Regions from separate parts of the Cytobacillus sp. FSL K6-0265 genome, predicted to be linked through region 1. Evidence: riboswitches for the same ligand, from Rfam matches in the RefSeq annotation. Region 1 holds a riboswitch; each other region holds the start of a gene.
The links. Region 1 has a riboswitch for thiamine pyrophosphate ahead of MHH73_RS11290 (YkoF family thiamine/hydroxymethylpyrimidine-binding protein). Riboswitches for the same ligand answer to the same signal wherever they lie in the genome.
Positions count from the first base shown of each region.

Region 1 (4,924 bases):
AAGCATTCCATGTAGCAGCAATTCCACCGCCACAATAAGTGATGACTTTTTTAGATGGATCAAATACACCGGTCGGCTCGAAAATTTCACGTAATTTTTCTTCCTCTTTAATGAGAAGAGATTCATCATCTGATAAGTCAGCAAAGAAGACATTTTTACTATTAGGGATATGACCGGGACGGCCGTAAGTGTTTTTCTTACCACTAAAGACGTCTGGTGATAGACAATTCATAATGATCATGTTAGGATCATCGATTGCATTTTTGACATCTTCTTTTGTAGCCAATAATTCCCTTCTTCTTCTACCATTAAAAGTCGCTTTCGGATAATATTCAATCCCTGACTTAACTTCTCTACCTTCTTCTTTCCATTTTCTAAAGCCGCCGTTTAAGATAGAGACATTATCAAATCCTTCGAAACGAAGTTGCCACCAAACACGGGATGCCCAATCAGACGCGGCATTCGGTGAGCCGACTTCAGCGATTTTGTCATAAATAATCACATGTGTACCATCACCGACACCCAATTTTTCAATGCCTTCTACGAACCTTTCTCGAGATGGCAATGTAAATGCTTTTGGATCATCTGGGTTTGCTAATTCGTTTACTACATCTGCATGCACAGCGCCCGGAATATGCTCTTCTTTATAAGCGTCTCGTCCGTTCGTTACAGAGTAAAGTCCATCACCATCTGGTAACTTTAAAAAAGTTGTTGCGTCTAATATGCGGATATTTTCATCATTTAAATGTTCCTCTAACCATTGGGTTGAAACAATTGATGGAATCGTTTTGGTCATTACTTTTCTCTCCTCTATCGATTTTTGATTAATATAACATTATACCCATCTGTTTACAAGGAATTAGGTTTGTGATGTTCATTTTCATGACCCAACCATTACACTTTCATATTCCCTCATTCTGAAGGTAGAAACATTGTTAATAGCGTAATCATAGAAATCATTATCAGATCAACATATAACAACCACAAACAATAAAAACATTATCTAATGAAAGCTTTCGGGCAAAAAAACACCTTCCCCAAACCTTTTCATTGAATAGAGAGAATGAAATAGAGTAAAGGCATCCGACATTCATACCAATAATCATAAAAATAACTTTTCGATTCGTCTTCCTCATTACAATTCAATCTTGCTACATAAGGCCCCCTCTATAGTGGGAACAAACAACGGGAAAAAACCGATTCTTATCAATCGGTTTTTAAAATAATTTGCCATTAATAGAGGATGCCTTCTGCTTCTTTTGTGTAAATTTTCGCCTGATCAAGTGCCCCATCTTTTAACTTAGTAACCCATTCTGGATCTGCAAGTAGGGCACGACCGATAGCCACGTAATCATATTCACCAGCATTCATTTTTTCATCGACAATTTTAAGATTTTTTTCAATGGTGATTTGTGCATTATCTTCACTACTTAAATAGGCGCGATTAATGCCAATGGATCCAACTGCAATGGTTGGTTTCTGTGTAATTTTCTTTGTCCAAGCAGCTAAGTTATATGTAGGGTGTTCTTCAACAAACTCTGGTTCCCATATGCGTCTTGTTGAACAATGAAAAATATCGACACCCGCTTCAACTAAAGGTGTTAATATGGTGGCAAGTTCCTTACTATTATTCGCTAACTTGGCTTTGTAATCTGTCCCTTTCCACTGAGAATAGCGGAACACAATTGGAAAATCAGGACCGACTCTTTGTCTGCAAGCTTTAACGATCTCTGCTGCAAATGTAGAGCGTGCTTGTAAGTCTCCACCATACTGATCGGTCCGTTTATTCGTCAGTTCCCAGAAAAATTGGTCAATTAAATATCCATGAGCACCGTGTAATTCGATACCATCAAATCCAATCTCTTTGGCAGATTTAGCAGCTTCTGCATATGCATCGACTAGGTCGTGTATTTCTTCATCGGAAAGTACCTTGATTTGATCAATTTTCTTTCCTTTTAACGTGATTCCCGAAGGACTGACAGGCGGTGAATCGATGTTTGGTAAACTTCCAGCTTTTCTTGCTGCACCAACATGCCATAATTGTGGAATAATTTTACCGCCAGCCTCATGTACTTGAGCTACTACATTTGCCCAACCTTTTAGTGCATCCTCACCATAAAAAAGAGGAATTGTTTCACCAACAACCGCTGACGGGTGATTAATCGCTGTGCCTTCAGTAATAATAAGGCCTACACCATTTTCTGCTCTCCTACGATAATATTGTGCTACCTTTTCATCCGGTACACCATTTGGTGAGAATCCTCTAGTCATTGGTGCCATTACTACCCTGCTTTTCAATTGCTCATTTCCAAACGGAACCTTTTCTAATAGACTATGCCCTGCCATTTTTTCTTCCATCTTTATCACTCCTTGCTTTCATTTTACAAAGAATGATAGCAAATACAAGTAAAAAGCATTTAATTAACAGAATATTTTATTCACTTATCGCTTCATAAAAAAAACATTTCAAAAAAGGAATTTGAAATGTTTTCTCTTTATTAAGAATCAGCTCTTACATTTCTTCAGGTTTAAAGCCATAAATAACAGAAACACCTAAATACAAAGAAAAGAAATCTAAAAACCAATTATTATTATTTTCTTTTGTGTGAAGGCAACGAAAGATTTCTTGGAACTGCATGCTTTCACTTGCCTTCACTACAGGCGTTATGCCGAAATACTTAATTACCGTATCTAAATTTAAATGTTTTGCAACCTTCAAAACATCCTCTAATAGTGAGTAATAGATTGCGATTTCCTTTTCCTGAAATAGTTTAATCATTTGTGGATGTAAGTTAGCTAATAATAAACGTCCTTCTTCTTCATTTACAACAGGAACTTGATTTAACATTTCTTTTATATCGATTTTAATCACCTATTTTTTTTTATTATCTTTACGAGTTGAGAGTTCTTAAACCATTCGGTTCTTCCACCAATCAGAACAACTTAAAGTATATATTTTACTATGTATACAATAAGCCCGCCATTCACCTATTATTATATAGTAATAGGCAATCTCTTTACCTATTAGCCATAAATTACTTATATAAGTATAATTTCTTTCATAATAAATATCAATTAGGGGGACGGTAAATAACCACATTTCAAGACGCTCTCCCCTCATTGAAAAATGGTTAATGAACGGGGTGAAAGAATCGCCAGAAGGAATGACAACCATCAATACTAAGAGTAGTAATCGGTTATTTTTCATTCAAAATAGTATGTTAATGTTAGAATTTCGAAATTACTCACCTCTACTATATTGAGATTTTTAATTGCCTTTCATATGAATTGATATATCAATATATATTTTTCTCTATTTCAAGTATGGATTGACAAGTTTTGGTTTACAGGGGATGATTTTTTGCTTATGATTAGATAGATGAACAAACAAAATATTTCGAATGCGCTAGGGGAGCTATGTTTAATGGCTGAGAAGGCAATTGCCTGACCCTTATAACCCGATCTAGATAATACTAGCGTGGGGAAGTGCAGTTGGTCAGTGTATTCTCTTTTTTTGCATAGCCAAACTGCATTCCATCGGGGTGCAGTTTTTTTTGTTCAAAAAATGTTTAAAGGGGATATTTATATGAATCAATTATGTGGAAAAAGTAGAATCGTCGGTTGTCAGTTTACGCTTTCTGTAATGAGTGAAAGGTATGTGGACATTATCTTATTTGCCCTTAAAGAAGTGAACATGTCAAAGGTGTGGTCTCATACTGATGATGTTTCTACTTGTATACGTGGGAAGCAAATTCATGTTTTTGATGTAGTGAGAGCAATATTTTTACACGCGGCTAAAACAGGAGAACACATTGCTATGAGTGGCACTTTTTCGATTGGTTGTCCAGGAGATTCAGCAGCAGACGTATACATGGACGAAACTGACATTGCTTTGAACAAGGATTATACAAAAGAAATAGAGCAGTTAGCAGGTTGCAAATTTGCCCTCTATCCCTTAGGGAGGGAAGATTATATGGAAAAAATTTATGAACAAATTGATTGGTCCAAGGAGTCAGAAGTAAAGGTAAGCCATAGCCATTATGCCACAAGGCTTGATGGAGATGTGAATGATATTTTTAACTTGTTACATAACGTTTTCGATCAGACCAAGCAAGAGGTTTCTCATGTGACAATGACATTCACATTGTCAGCTAACAGCCCAACTGGAACTGCTAAAGAAGTGAAAGTATCATGAGAAAATCTTGGCGTTTGAAAGATATTGTTCTCATGTCAGTCCTCGGGGTAGTATTTGGCTTCATTTATTTAGGTTTTTTTGGGGTCGGTAAAGTTCTTGTTGCCATCCTTACCCCGTTTGGACTTGGACCCATTGGTTATGAATTGATTTATGGCATATGGTTTATTGTATCAATCATAGCTGCTTACATTATCAGAAAGCCAGGCGTTGCTTTTACAGCAGAAACCATTGCTGCTATTACCGAAGTACTTGTCGGTTCAACATCTGGTCCAGCTTTAATTCTTTCAGGAATGGTGCAAGGGTTAGGTGCAGAAATCGCTTTCGCTGTTACAAAATGGAAAAATTACCAACCTCGTATTCTCGTTTTTTCCGGTGTTAGTGCAGCATTTATTAGTTTTCCTTACCATTTCTTTGTATCTGGTTTTCATGCTTATGAATCCTGGCTTATTATGACAATGTTTGTTATACGTCTCTTAAGTGGAGCCATCATTGCTGGTTATTTTGGAAAAATATTAGCGGATCAATTAGCGAAAACAGGTGTGTTAAATGGGTATCCTATTGGGAAGGAGATAATAGCAAGGCATGAAAAATCATCAACCAATTTTTGAACTAGACTCTTTCTCTTTTTCCTTTGATAAACACGATGAACCTTCTTTAAATAATGTTAGCTTTAGCTTATATGCAGAGGAAGTGACTTTATTACTTGGAGCAAGTGGATCTGGCAAAAGT
Region 1 is NZ_JBBOPE010000001.1:2,213,301-2,218,224, forward strand. It holds gene MHH73_RS11275 (sulfurtransferase) at 1-796, opposite strand, end outside; gene MHH73_RS11280 (NADH:flavin oxidoreductase) at 1,234-2,358, opposite strand; gene MHH73_RS11285 (hypothetical protein) at 2,513-2,848, opposite strand; TPP riboswitch at 3,399-3,502, shown strand; gene MHH73_RS11290 (YkoF family thiamine/hydroxymethylpyrimidine-binding protein) at 3,587-4,195, shown strand; gene MHH73_RS11295 (ECF transporter S component) at 4,192-4,803, shown strand; gene MHH73_RS11300 (ABC transporter ATP-binding protein) at 4,778-4,924, shown strand, end outside.

Region 2 (4,924 bases), 280 kb from region 1:
TGCCTACTACACCAAAATGACAAAGGAATGTCGCCCAAGCTTGACGATTGACAAGTAATCTTCTTATGATGACTAGTAACGGTTCATTTGTTTCTTTTTGGTTTTTTTCATCTGCCATATAAAATTTCTTCCTGGGATATTTTATTAAAACAATATAAAGTCCCATACCAAGGATGAATATTAAGATGCCAACAATTAAAAATGGCATTCGCCACCCTAGTAAAGCAATGGTCGAACTAAAAGGGACGGTTGCTAATAAGAAACCTAAACTACCTGTCATTCCGGCAAATCCTACAAGCATTGAAAATTCTTGCTGCTTGAACCAAATGCTTAGCACAAGAACTAAATTGACCCATATAGTAGCATCGCCAATTCCACATAATAATCTAGCAAAGATTAACATATAACTATTATCTACCAAACTATATAGAATGGTACCAAGTCCGTTAAGCAGCGTTCCAACGACAAGAAATACATTTGGACCAAATCGATCAGAAAATAATCCGATGGGAATTTGCAATCCAGCATAAGCAAAAAATTGAATACTCGTTATCAAGCCAATCGTTGCAGCCGTTAAATGAAATTCTTCCATTAATTGATCTGTTATTAAACCAGGTGCCGTTCTTTGACTTACCATAAATAAATAGGCTAAAAGTAAAACACCAAATACAACCCATCTGTACTTACTTTGTTGTTTATTCATAATTAAACGCCTTCCTTAATTTAACATTCGTCTTTCATTATACGCTTATTGACATTATATATATATAGGAAGTTTTTCTATCTATGAGGGTGGAGTCATCTTTCTATAGACGAGATGAGTAGTTGGGGAAGAGCGAACTTTTTTGTGAAAGAAAATCTGCCATATTTGTAGATTGCCTTATTCCATAACAAACCTAATATTACGACGAGAATAGGGATTTGATGTTAACAGAATAAAGTTAATAAGAATGAACCTTATTCTGTTAACACTATTCCCTCTTTATCTTATGATGTTTTATGCATATGTTTTATCAGTTAACCACTTTTCTTGAGTATACGCCATTTCCCAAAAAGCTAATTCATATTGACAGCTGATGGTAAATGCAGATTTCATTTTTTCTTTTTCTGTTTCAGATGCAAGTTCAGCAAGCCGATCAAGGTGGTGAATTTGTTCCAGTACAAGTTTAACAAACCATTCTCCACCGTAAGTATCAATCCATGTACGATAAATTTCTTCTTTTGGTTTTGCCCCTTTAAAGCTCTGTCCAATATCATAATAAATCCAGTAACATGGAAGCAAACTAGCGATGACCTCGCCAACTGTACCTGTCTCTGCTACTCGGTATAAATGGGATGTATAGGCATAGGCAGTAGGAGCTGGTCTAAACTGGTTTAGCTCTTCTTCTGAAACTTTTAATAACTCCATAAATTTGTTATGTAACCCTAGTTCTGCTTCATAAGTCCCTTGCGCATGTGAAGCCATTCTCGAAGTCATATATAAATTCTCCGCTTTAGAAGCAGCGATTGCTTGCACACGTGCAAAATGTGATAAATAGTAAGAATCTTGTAACACGTAAAAGCGGAAACACTCAATTGGTAAATCTCCCTTAGCGATTCCTTTGACAAAAGGGTGTTCAAAATTAGCTTCCCAAATATCATGTACTTCTTTCCTTAACATTTGTGTAAACGTTTCTTTTGTTGCCATCATTTCTACCTCTTCTCTCTTTTTTAATGAGCATAAAAAATCCAGAAAAGCGAAAAAACCACTTCCTTAAAGAAAGTGGCTACTGTATACATTATTCATTTAGTTATATTACGTTAACTAAATTTATATACGCCACTTCCCTACGCTGGTATCAATCAGATCAGGTTCTAAGAGTCTTAAAGTTACACTTTAATCTCAGCCTTTTAAAGGCACCCCTAGTGGATTTATGTAATTATGCTGTCATCGTTATGTTATCATCTTATCAAAAAATGTCAACTTAAATGAAAAGCATCTTGAAGTATAGTAATGAGTAATGTCATGCTTCTCTTTCAGTTATCATGTTTAAGTGAGTTGGATGAAATGTTGTTGTATCGTTAACACTTCAAATCGCGTAACACTAAATTGGCATTGACTAAAAGTAACGATAACCTCAGGTATTAACCACTTAAAAATCTCGACCTTTCGACGCTTTACCTTCTCAATTTAGTGAAGTTTTTCTTTCTAATGAAACCATTCGACTTTTTATCATCTTAAAATAGGTTTATACTAGAATTATGATATTGGGTAAAGAATGGGTGAATACTATTGGAAACACATATTTTTTCAAAAGGGGAAGAAATCGCCAACGCGATTGTTCACGGAGTTGGTGCACTATTAAGTATTGCGGCTCTTGTAATTTTAACTGTTTTCTCATCCTTATATGGAACAGCTTGGCATATTGTCAGCTTTGTTCTATTTGGTATAACGATGGTTATTTTATATTTCTCATCTACTTTGCTACATAGTTTACCAGCAGGCAAAGCAAAAGATGTATTTGAGATTCTCGATCATTCTTCCATTTACTTTTTTATTGCAGGAACGTTCACACCGTTTTTATTTATAACTGTTAAAGGTCCCTTAGGATGGACTTTATTTGGTCTTGTTTGGGGACTAGCAATTGCAGGTACGGTTTTTAAATGTTTTTTTGTTAAAAAATTTTTAGTCCTCTCGACATTACTATATGTTTTGATGGGCTGGCTAATTATATTTGCATGGGAACCTCTTGTTACACACTTAACCACACAAGGCTTGATTTTTCTCATCATTGGTGGCGTTTTATATACTGCTGGGTCGGTATTTTATGTTTGGAGAGGGTTTAAGTACCATCACGCATTGTGGCATGTTTTTGTTCTTGCCGGATCGATTATGCATTTCTTTGCCGTTCTCTCGCTTCTGCCATGATCAATTTTTAAAAATGGTCTGCAGGTGGCTTCTCTTTCACCTGCAGATTGTTTAATACATATTAAGTTGTTGTTCACTTCCTCCTTCTACAAGGCAAACCACTACTTATAATAACTTCATGACTTCATAGCGAAAGCTGACTTTTTTATATCCTTGTTTACGATACATATCCTTTGGAGTATCATTGCTGTCGGCTACAAGTATAACCTTATGATTGTTAAAACGCTTCATAACTTCATATTGCAGAATTGCAGCAATCCCCTTTAATCGGTGAGTTGGTAACACACCTACACTATCAATTTCAGCTGTACACTTATTAATAAATACTTGTAACGAACCTGCTGGCACACCATGATCATATGCGATTAACTGTAACGTATCCTTTGCATTATAATGATAGGAATGAAGTCGTCTATTCAGGTTCACATATTCCTCTCCATAATCTTGATCAAAGTTCCTTTGCAATTGTAAATATTCTGTAAAATTAGCGTTTGTCACTTCCTCAACTACGATTCCATTCTTTTTATCTTTATAGAGAAATTGGAGAGGATTAATTTCATATAACTCCTGACACCCTATCGTATAGAATTGTTGATAAAGGTATACTAAAACATCCTCTTTAATTTTTTCGTCAGCCGGTAAGTAAAACTTCATATGCTCTTGTTGATGATTTTTCTGATAGTCTTCTAAATACCTTTCCGCTTGTTGAAATTCTTGCAAACTGGGATTTATTTTTAATTGAATATAGTTTGCATCATATTTAAAATAGAACGTTGTTGAACCGTAATGATCAAAATTGACTTCTTCTGCTATTAACTGACCATCATGGTGTATATCCCTAAAACTAACCACTGACCATCTCTCCCTACTTACAGCTCTTAAGTATATCGATAAAAAGCATCATTCTAGGAAACTAAGAAACAATGCCCCTACCTATTTTATCATTTTTTCGCAAATTAAGAAGGCTGGGACATAACTAAATGAGCTAACCACAAAAAAGAACAATAACAAATTGATCTTAAAACATCATTTGCAAAAAAAGTCCGTTCCATTGCGCTACAGTCACTCGCTTTCCCTCTATTTCTCGCAGGAGTCGAGTGTTTTCCGCTCCATTTCACTATTCTTTTCATATAAGGGTTCAAATCACACAAAAAAACCGAATGATTAGATGATATAACTCCTAATCATTCGGATAAATCATTAGCTAGCATACTTATGTCCCGACCTCAGTAATACCTCGTTATTACAAATACATTTCGATACCGGGTCCGATTGGAATACCGAATAATCCAAAAATGAATAACAAAACTACCCAAATGACTAAGAAGACCATTGAATAAGGGATCATTAAGGAAATAAGCGTACCTAAACCTGCTTTTTTATCGTATTCTCTCATAAAAGCAAGAACTACGAGGATATACGGATTTAATGGCGTAATGATATTTGTAGTTGAATCGGCAATTCTATACGCTGCTTGGATAAAAGCAGGGTTATAATCAAGTAACATAAACAATGGAATAAAAATTGGGGCTAATAATGCCCATTGAGCAGAACCACTAAAGATTAATAGATTCAGTATAGAGACAAGAATAATAAATCCAATAATTACAGGAATACCAGTTAAATTGATGGAAGATAAGAATTCCGCACCATTGACTGCAATCCAAGTACCTAAATTGGACCAGTTAAAATAGGCAATAAATTGTGACGCAGCAAAGATAAGGACGATATAACCTGCCATATCTTTCATCGAATCTGCCATATACTTTGGAATATCAGCACTTTTTGTGATCTTCTTCACTGTTACTCCGTAGGCTGTTCCTATCGTTACAAAGAATAATAAAACAATTGGGATAATTCCGCTTAAAAATGGGGAAGGGATCATACCACCTTCTTCGTTTCTAAGTGGGGAGTCTGGTAAGAAAATAATTGTAAGTAAAAGAGCAATATATGCCAGACCCGCTATAACGGCATTTCTTAATCCTTTTGACTCGATAGCTGAAACCGGTTCAAAAT
Region 2 is NZ_JBBOPE010000001.1:2,497,093-2,502,016, forward strand. It holds gene MHH73_RS12650 (MFS transporter) at 1-703, opposite strand, end outside; gene tenA (thiaminase II) at 998-1,687, opposite strand; TPP riboswitch at 1,808-1,914, opposite strand; gene trhA (PAQR family membrane homeostasis protein TrhA) at 2,273-2,908, shown strand; gene MHH73_RS12665 (GNAT family N-acetyltransferase) at 3,014-3,760, opposite strand; gene MHH73_RS12670 (AbgT family transporter) at 4,152-4,924, opposite strand, start outside.
Region 2: another riboswitch for thiamine pyrophosphate. It lies ahead of tenA (thiaminase II); the one in region 1 lies ahead of MHH73_RS11290 (YkoF family thiamine/hydroxymethylpyrimidine-binding protein).

Region 3 (4,924 bases), 1.8 Mb from region 1:
AGTACGGCGATGCAAGAATCTCCTTTATCCTCGGCGATGTTCGGGATATGAGTACTTTAATACCAGCTGTAGACGGGGTTGATTATATTTTCCACGCAGCAGCCTTAAAACAAGTACCCTCATGTGAGTCACATCCACTTGAAGCAGTGAAAACGAATATACTTGGCACCGATCATGTATTAAGTGCAGGCATACAGGCAGGGGTGAAGAAAATTGTCTGTCTATCAACAGACAAAGCAGCCTATCCAATTAATGCAATGGGAATGTCTAAAGCTTTAATGGAAAAAACATTTATCGCTAAATCGAGACAAGCTAATGCTCGTGGTACCATTATATGTGGCACAAGATACGGAAATGTCATGGCATCACGGGGATCAATCATCCCGCTACTTATAGAACAAGTAAAGGCCGGAAAGCCGCTAACTGTTACGCATCCTTTAATGACCCGTTTTATGATGAGTTTAGATGAGGCAGTCGAACTTGTATTGTACGCTTTTGAGAAGGCTTATAATGGGGATATTATGGTACAAAAATCACCTGCAGCCTATATTACAGATTTAGCACAAGCGATTAAAGAACTTTTTCACGTTAATCTTCCTTTAGAATTAATTGGCACACGCCCAGGAGAAAAGCTCTATGAAGTGCTACTAACAAAAGAAGAAGCAGCAAAAGCCATTGATCTTGAAGGCTTCTATCGCATTCCTCGAGATACAAGAATAGAAACTGATACAAACTCTGTAGAAGAATATCACTCCAATAATACGTATCGTCTCTCTGTAGCTGAACTAAAAGAAAAACTACAATCATTATCCTATGTTCAAAAAGAGCTACAAAAATGGAAAAGGTTAAAGTAATTTTGTTTGACCGCTTCCTATTTTTCGTGAGTTGGGCACCTTCTCTGACTAAGTTAATAGTCGCCAACTCACTAACTATTCTTAAATATACTAAATTTATAGGAATATCCTACCAACCCTTTAAAGGTAGGTTGTTGTTTGATGTGGTTTCTGATAAATTAGGATTCAACATGACTAGCATAATGAGGAGTTACATACATGGAGATACAAAAAAGCAGTACGACGATTCAATCCTTGCAAATTGGCATTTCTATCATCGAATTAATCTATCAAAAAGATACCCCGATGAAATTCTCGACCATTCAAGAAGAAACCGGTATTACAAAAAGTAATTTATATAAATATTTAAATACACTTACACAATTGAATATGCTCTATCGTGAAAAAGGAACAAACCTGTATTATCTTGGCAACAAATTGATTCAATATGGTACAGCTGCCTTTGGTAGTCGTGATATTGCCGATGCGATTACTCCTTATATGCAGGAACTTTCTTCGCTAACTTCCTGCACCGTTTCGTTTTCATTATGGACAAACAACGGTCCGATTACGACAAAGATTTGTCATTCCAATGAACCACTTCATATTGGTACACAACTTGGCGGAAGCTTGCCACCAACATCTGCTGCGGGGAAGATTTTCTTAAGTTTCTTAAACCCTGCACTGACAAAAGAATGGCTAGGAAACGAGCAATCAATCGATAACGAAGAATGGCAAATGATTCAACAATCGAAAATCTCCTTCGCAACCGAACCTTTAATTCCATCGATTTCGTCTGCTTCCGTCCCTTTGCTAGACTACCAGAATCAATTACTCGGTGCAGTGACAGTGGTTGGATTTAACGATAACATGCCAAATGAAGTAACGGATCCGATGAGCAAGCAACTGCTGGCGTTTCATCTACAAGCATCTTCTATGTTTGGCTATCGATATAAACAGGGGAAAATTTGAACAATCCTGATTGAGCGTTCAATCAATTAGATGTAGTTGAGATAATTAGAAGTAATAATCATTTTATCATCTTCTGCGCATAAATTGGATTTTAGCTCACACATTTGCTTTTATACGCCCATCTATATAAACGCCTTACTCAATTATAGACCCGCAAACTGAATCTAATGATTGAAAAAGGCCGCCATACAAAGATGACGACCTTTTTTATCTTAGTTCATCGTCAATCCATGATCGACTACTAGATTTTGTCCCGTAATCGCTCTAGCACCTGGAGAGGCTAAGAAAACAACGGCTTCTGCTACATCTTCTGGTTTTGTCACACGGCGGATAGCAGCGTTATCAGCAACAATCGCAAATACTTCAGGGGTAGTAACAGCACTTGCATCCGTTGTTTCTAATAATCCACCAGAAACCATATTCACATTAATGTCATATTGTCCAAGCTCTTTGGCCATATTGCGTGTAAAGCCAATTAATGCCGCTTTCGCTGTTGTATATTCATGGTAGGCAACGACGGGATTCTGGTAAAGATTCGTGCCAATACCAATCACACGGGCTTGCTGTGAATCCTTTAAAGCTGGGAAAGCAGCTTGTACAACATGTAAGCTTGCTTTTATCGCACCTTCAAACTGGGTTTGATAGCTAGTCCAAGATAATTCTTCTACTTTTGCCTGTGCCACAGGATCAAATTTAAATTGAACTAATGCATTATTTACAACGATATCCAAGCGACCAAAATGAGCAATAGCGTTTGCCACCATCGCTTTTACTGCTTCTTGATCTCTGACATCTGCTTGGATGGCCAATGCACGATCATGCCCGATTTCTTCAACTACGGCATCAGCTTTTTCTTTACTACTATAATAATTAACGACTACTTTATAGCCTTCCTTACCGAACTTCTTAGCAATTGCAGCTCCTAATCCACGACTTGCGCCTGTTACTAACACAACTTCTTCTCTCACTCTATTCCCTCTTTTCAATCGATGTCATTAAAAATGTTCAGGGAAACAAAACAAAAGGCTCCCCGAAAATGGAGAGCCTACCATACGTATTCATATAGTTGGAAAATGCTCCCTACGATCGTCTTAACGAACAGGTTCTAAGGGTCAGGTTTTAACCTTCTCAACTCATATTCTGAGTCCCCCTGCAACAATTTTAATTATTTTTAGTTTAGCATATAAATAGTCGCATAGCTATGAATCGAGGTTAATTTCCAACTTGACCATTCGCTTTATGTTTCTTCCCATCGCATGACACGGGGATTCTTATCTAAAATCGATTCATATTGTTTCTCATTACCATAGAGACTATTCGGGTCAAGCAGCTTATATCTCTCGTATTTTTCCAAACGATCTTTTTCTTTTGCCCAGCCTAAATGCTTGACTCTTATTGTGGATAAGCTGTGGGTAAGTTGAAAGATATTTTCTGGAAATCTCCCACAATGTTGGGGCGTTTCTTTCCAGACGGGCTGAAAGGTTGAATCGACTCTTGCTAGAAATGGACGGTATAGGAAATGTGCTTGCCAATATTCATCTTCACGATAATGATCTTCATCCCACATATCATACAGTCTAAAACAGTACAAATCGATGGTATCCTGTTTAACAAAGTCATCAATATAATCAATAAAACTCTCCTCAAACCATTCATCTGCATCAAGATTTAATACCCAACCTAAAAATCCATTTGTTGCTTCTAACCACTGCTGTTTTCTTAGTTCTACTTCATTGGCAAACTGGGAACTTGCATTCTTGACCAATTTAATTGGCACACCTTTTAGTTCTTTCAAGAAAATCGATATAGTCTGATCAGTACTAGCATCATCTATAATCACAGCTTCATCGATAAAGGGCTTGACTTTCTTTAACATCGTTTGTAAATAACGACCTTCTTCATTCTTCACAATCATAGATAAGCGAATTTGATGGTTTTCTGCTTTTTCTGGATAAATAGGTAGTTCGCTATGAACATACTGACATTTTTCTTTAAAAGTAGGTATACCTTTTAAGTCAGAAGAGCGATAAATATGATAAGCAGGGAGATGTGTGTCGACATGTAAATCCAATCCTAATGCCACTGCTCTCACACAAAAATGCCGATCTTCTCCCCAAAAACTGAGATTTTTAATTTTACTAAAATGAACACCTGCTAACAAAGCCTTCCTGCTAATTAAGGTGCACGCACCTAATCCCCCTACTTCATAAACACCTGGAGTTTGTAACTGTTGAATAAACGCCTCGGTTTGAACTTGTTTTTCTTCATCTGTTATGACGCCATCATCCGCCTGTCTCCAGTGGGTATATTCATCTGTTAACCAAACTTGCGGATAAGGGATGGTCCCTTCTTGCCAAGCCGTCCAAAAGACCTCAGAGACAATTTCTTTATTTGCGGCAATAAGTGTATGAAGGGTATCCGGGTGTAAAAGCAAATCAGAGTCAATTAAAAACAGATAATCAAATGCTTCAAATTTCGCCTGCTCAATAAGCATATCTTTGAAGCGCGCAACCTTCCAGATGAGGGTATCATTCCAGAAATGTGTCAAGTCGGTGCGAATATAGATACTATCTTCTTTTGCAGATAATATCGCAACATTGTTCTTCCATTTGGCAAAATGACGTAGTAGTCTACTTGATTCTTCATCCTGATTATCATCTATGAAATAATAATGAATTTCCATTGTATCCGTTTTTAAATTGGCTAACGAAAGTAGAAACTCTTTTAAAATAACGGGTTCTTGATTAATTGGACTACCAATGAGAATTTTTGTATTAATCATAAGCAACATTAACGTTTGTAGACAAAACCGTTCACCTCTCTACACTATATTCTCACCATGATTTGCTTGTGTAGTAAAACAAGAAAAATTCTATCCAAAACAAAAAGCAGAGAATCGTTAGAATCTCCCTGCTCTAATGATGGTGTATATAAGAAATAAGAACATTAATATCGCAATGACAAAGCCGATTTCTACTGCCGGTATATTCCATAGGAGAGATGATTGCCTACCAAGGGCGGAACCGATAATTAAGCCCACCATTATAATGCTAAATGCCAGCAACACGATACTAAATGCTAGCCGGTTGCTGATACGATCAATTCTCGTTAGGAATTTT
Region 3 is NZ_JBBOPE010000001.1:372,405-377,328, reverse strand. It holds gene MHH73_RS02005 (polysaccharide biosynthesis protein) at 1-854, shown strand, start outside; gene MHH73_RS02000 (IclR family transcriptional regulator) at 1,053-1,805, shown strand; gene MHH73_RS01995 (3-oxoacyl-ACP reductase) at 2,018-2,773, opposite strand; TPP riboswitch at 2,866-2,967, opposite strand; gene MHH73_RS01990 (glycosyltransferase family 2 protein) at 3,043-4,587, opposite strand; gene MHH73_RS01985 (ABC1 kinase family protein) at 4,705-4,924, opposite strand, start outside.
Region 3: another riboswitch for thiamine pyrophosphate. It lies ahead of MHH73_RS01995 (3-oxoacyl-ACP reductase); the one in region 1 lies ahead of MHH73_RS11290 (YkoF family thiamine/hydroxymethylpyrimidine-binding protein).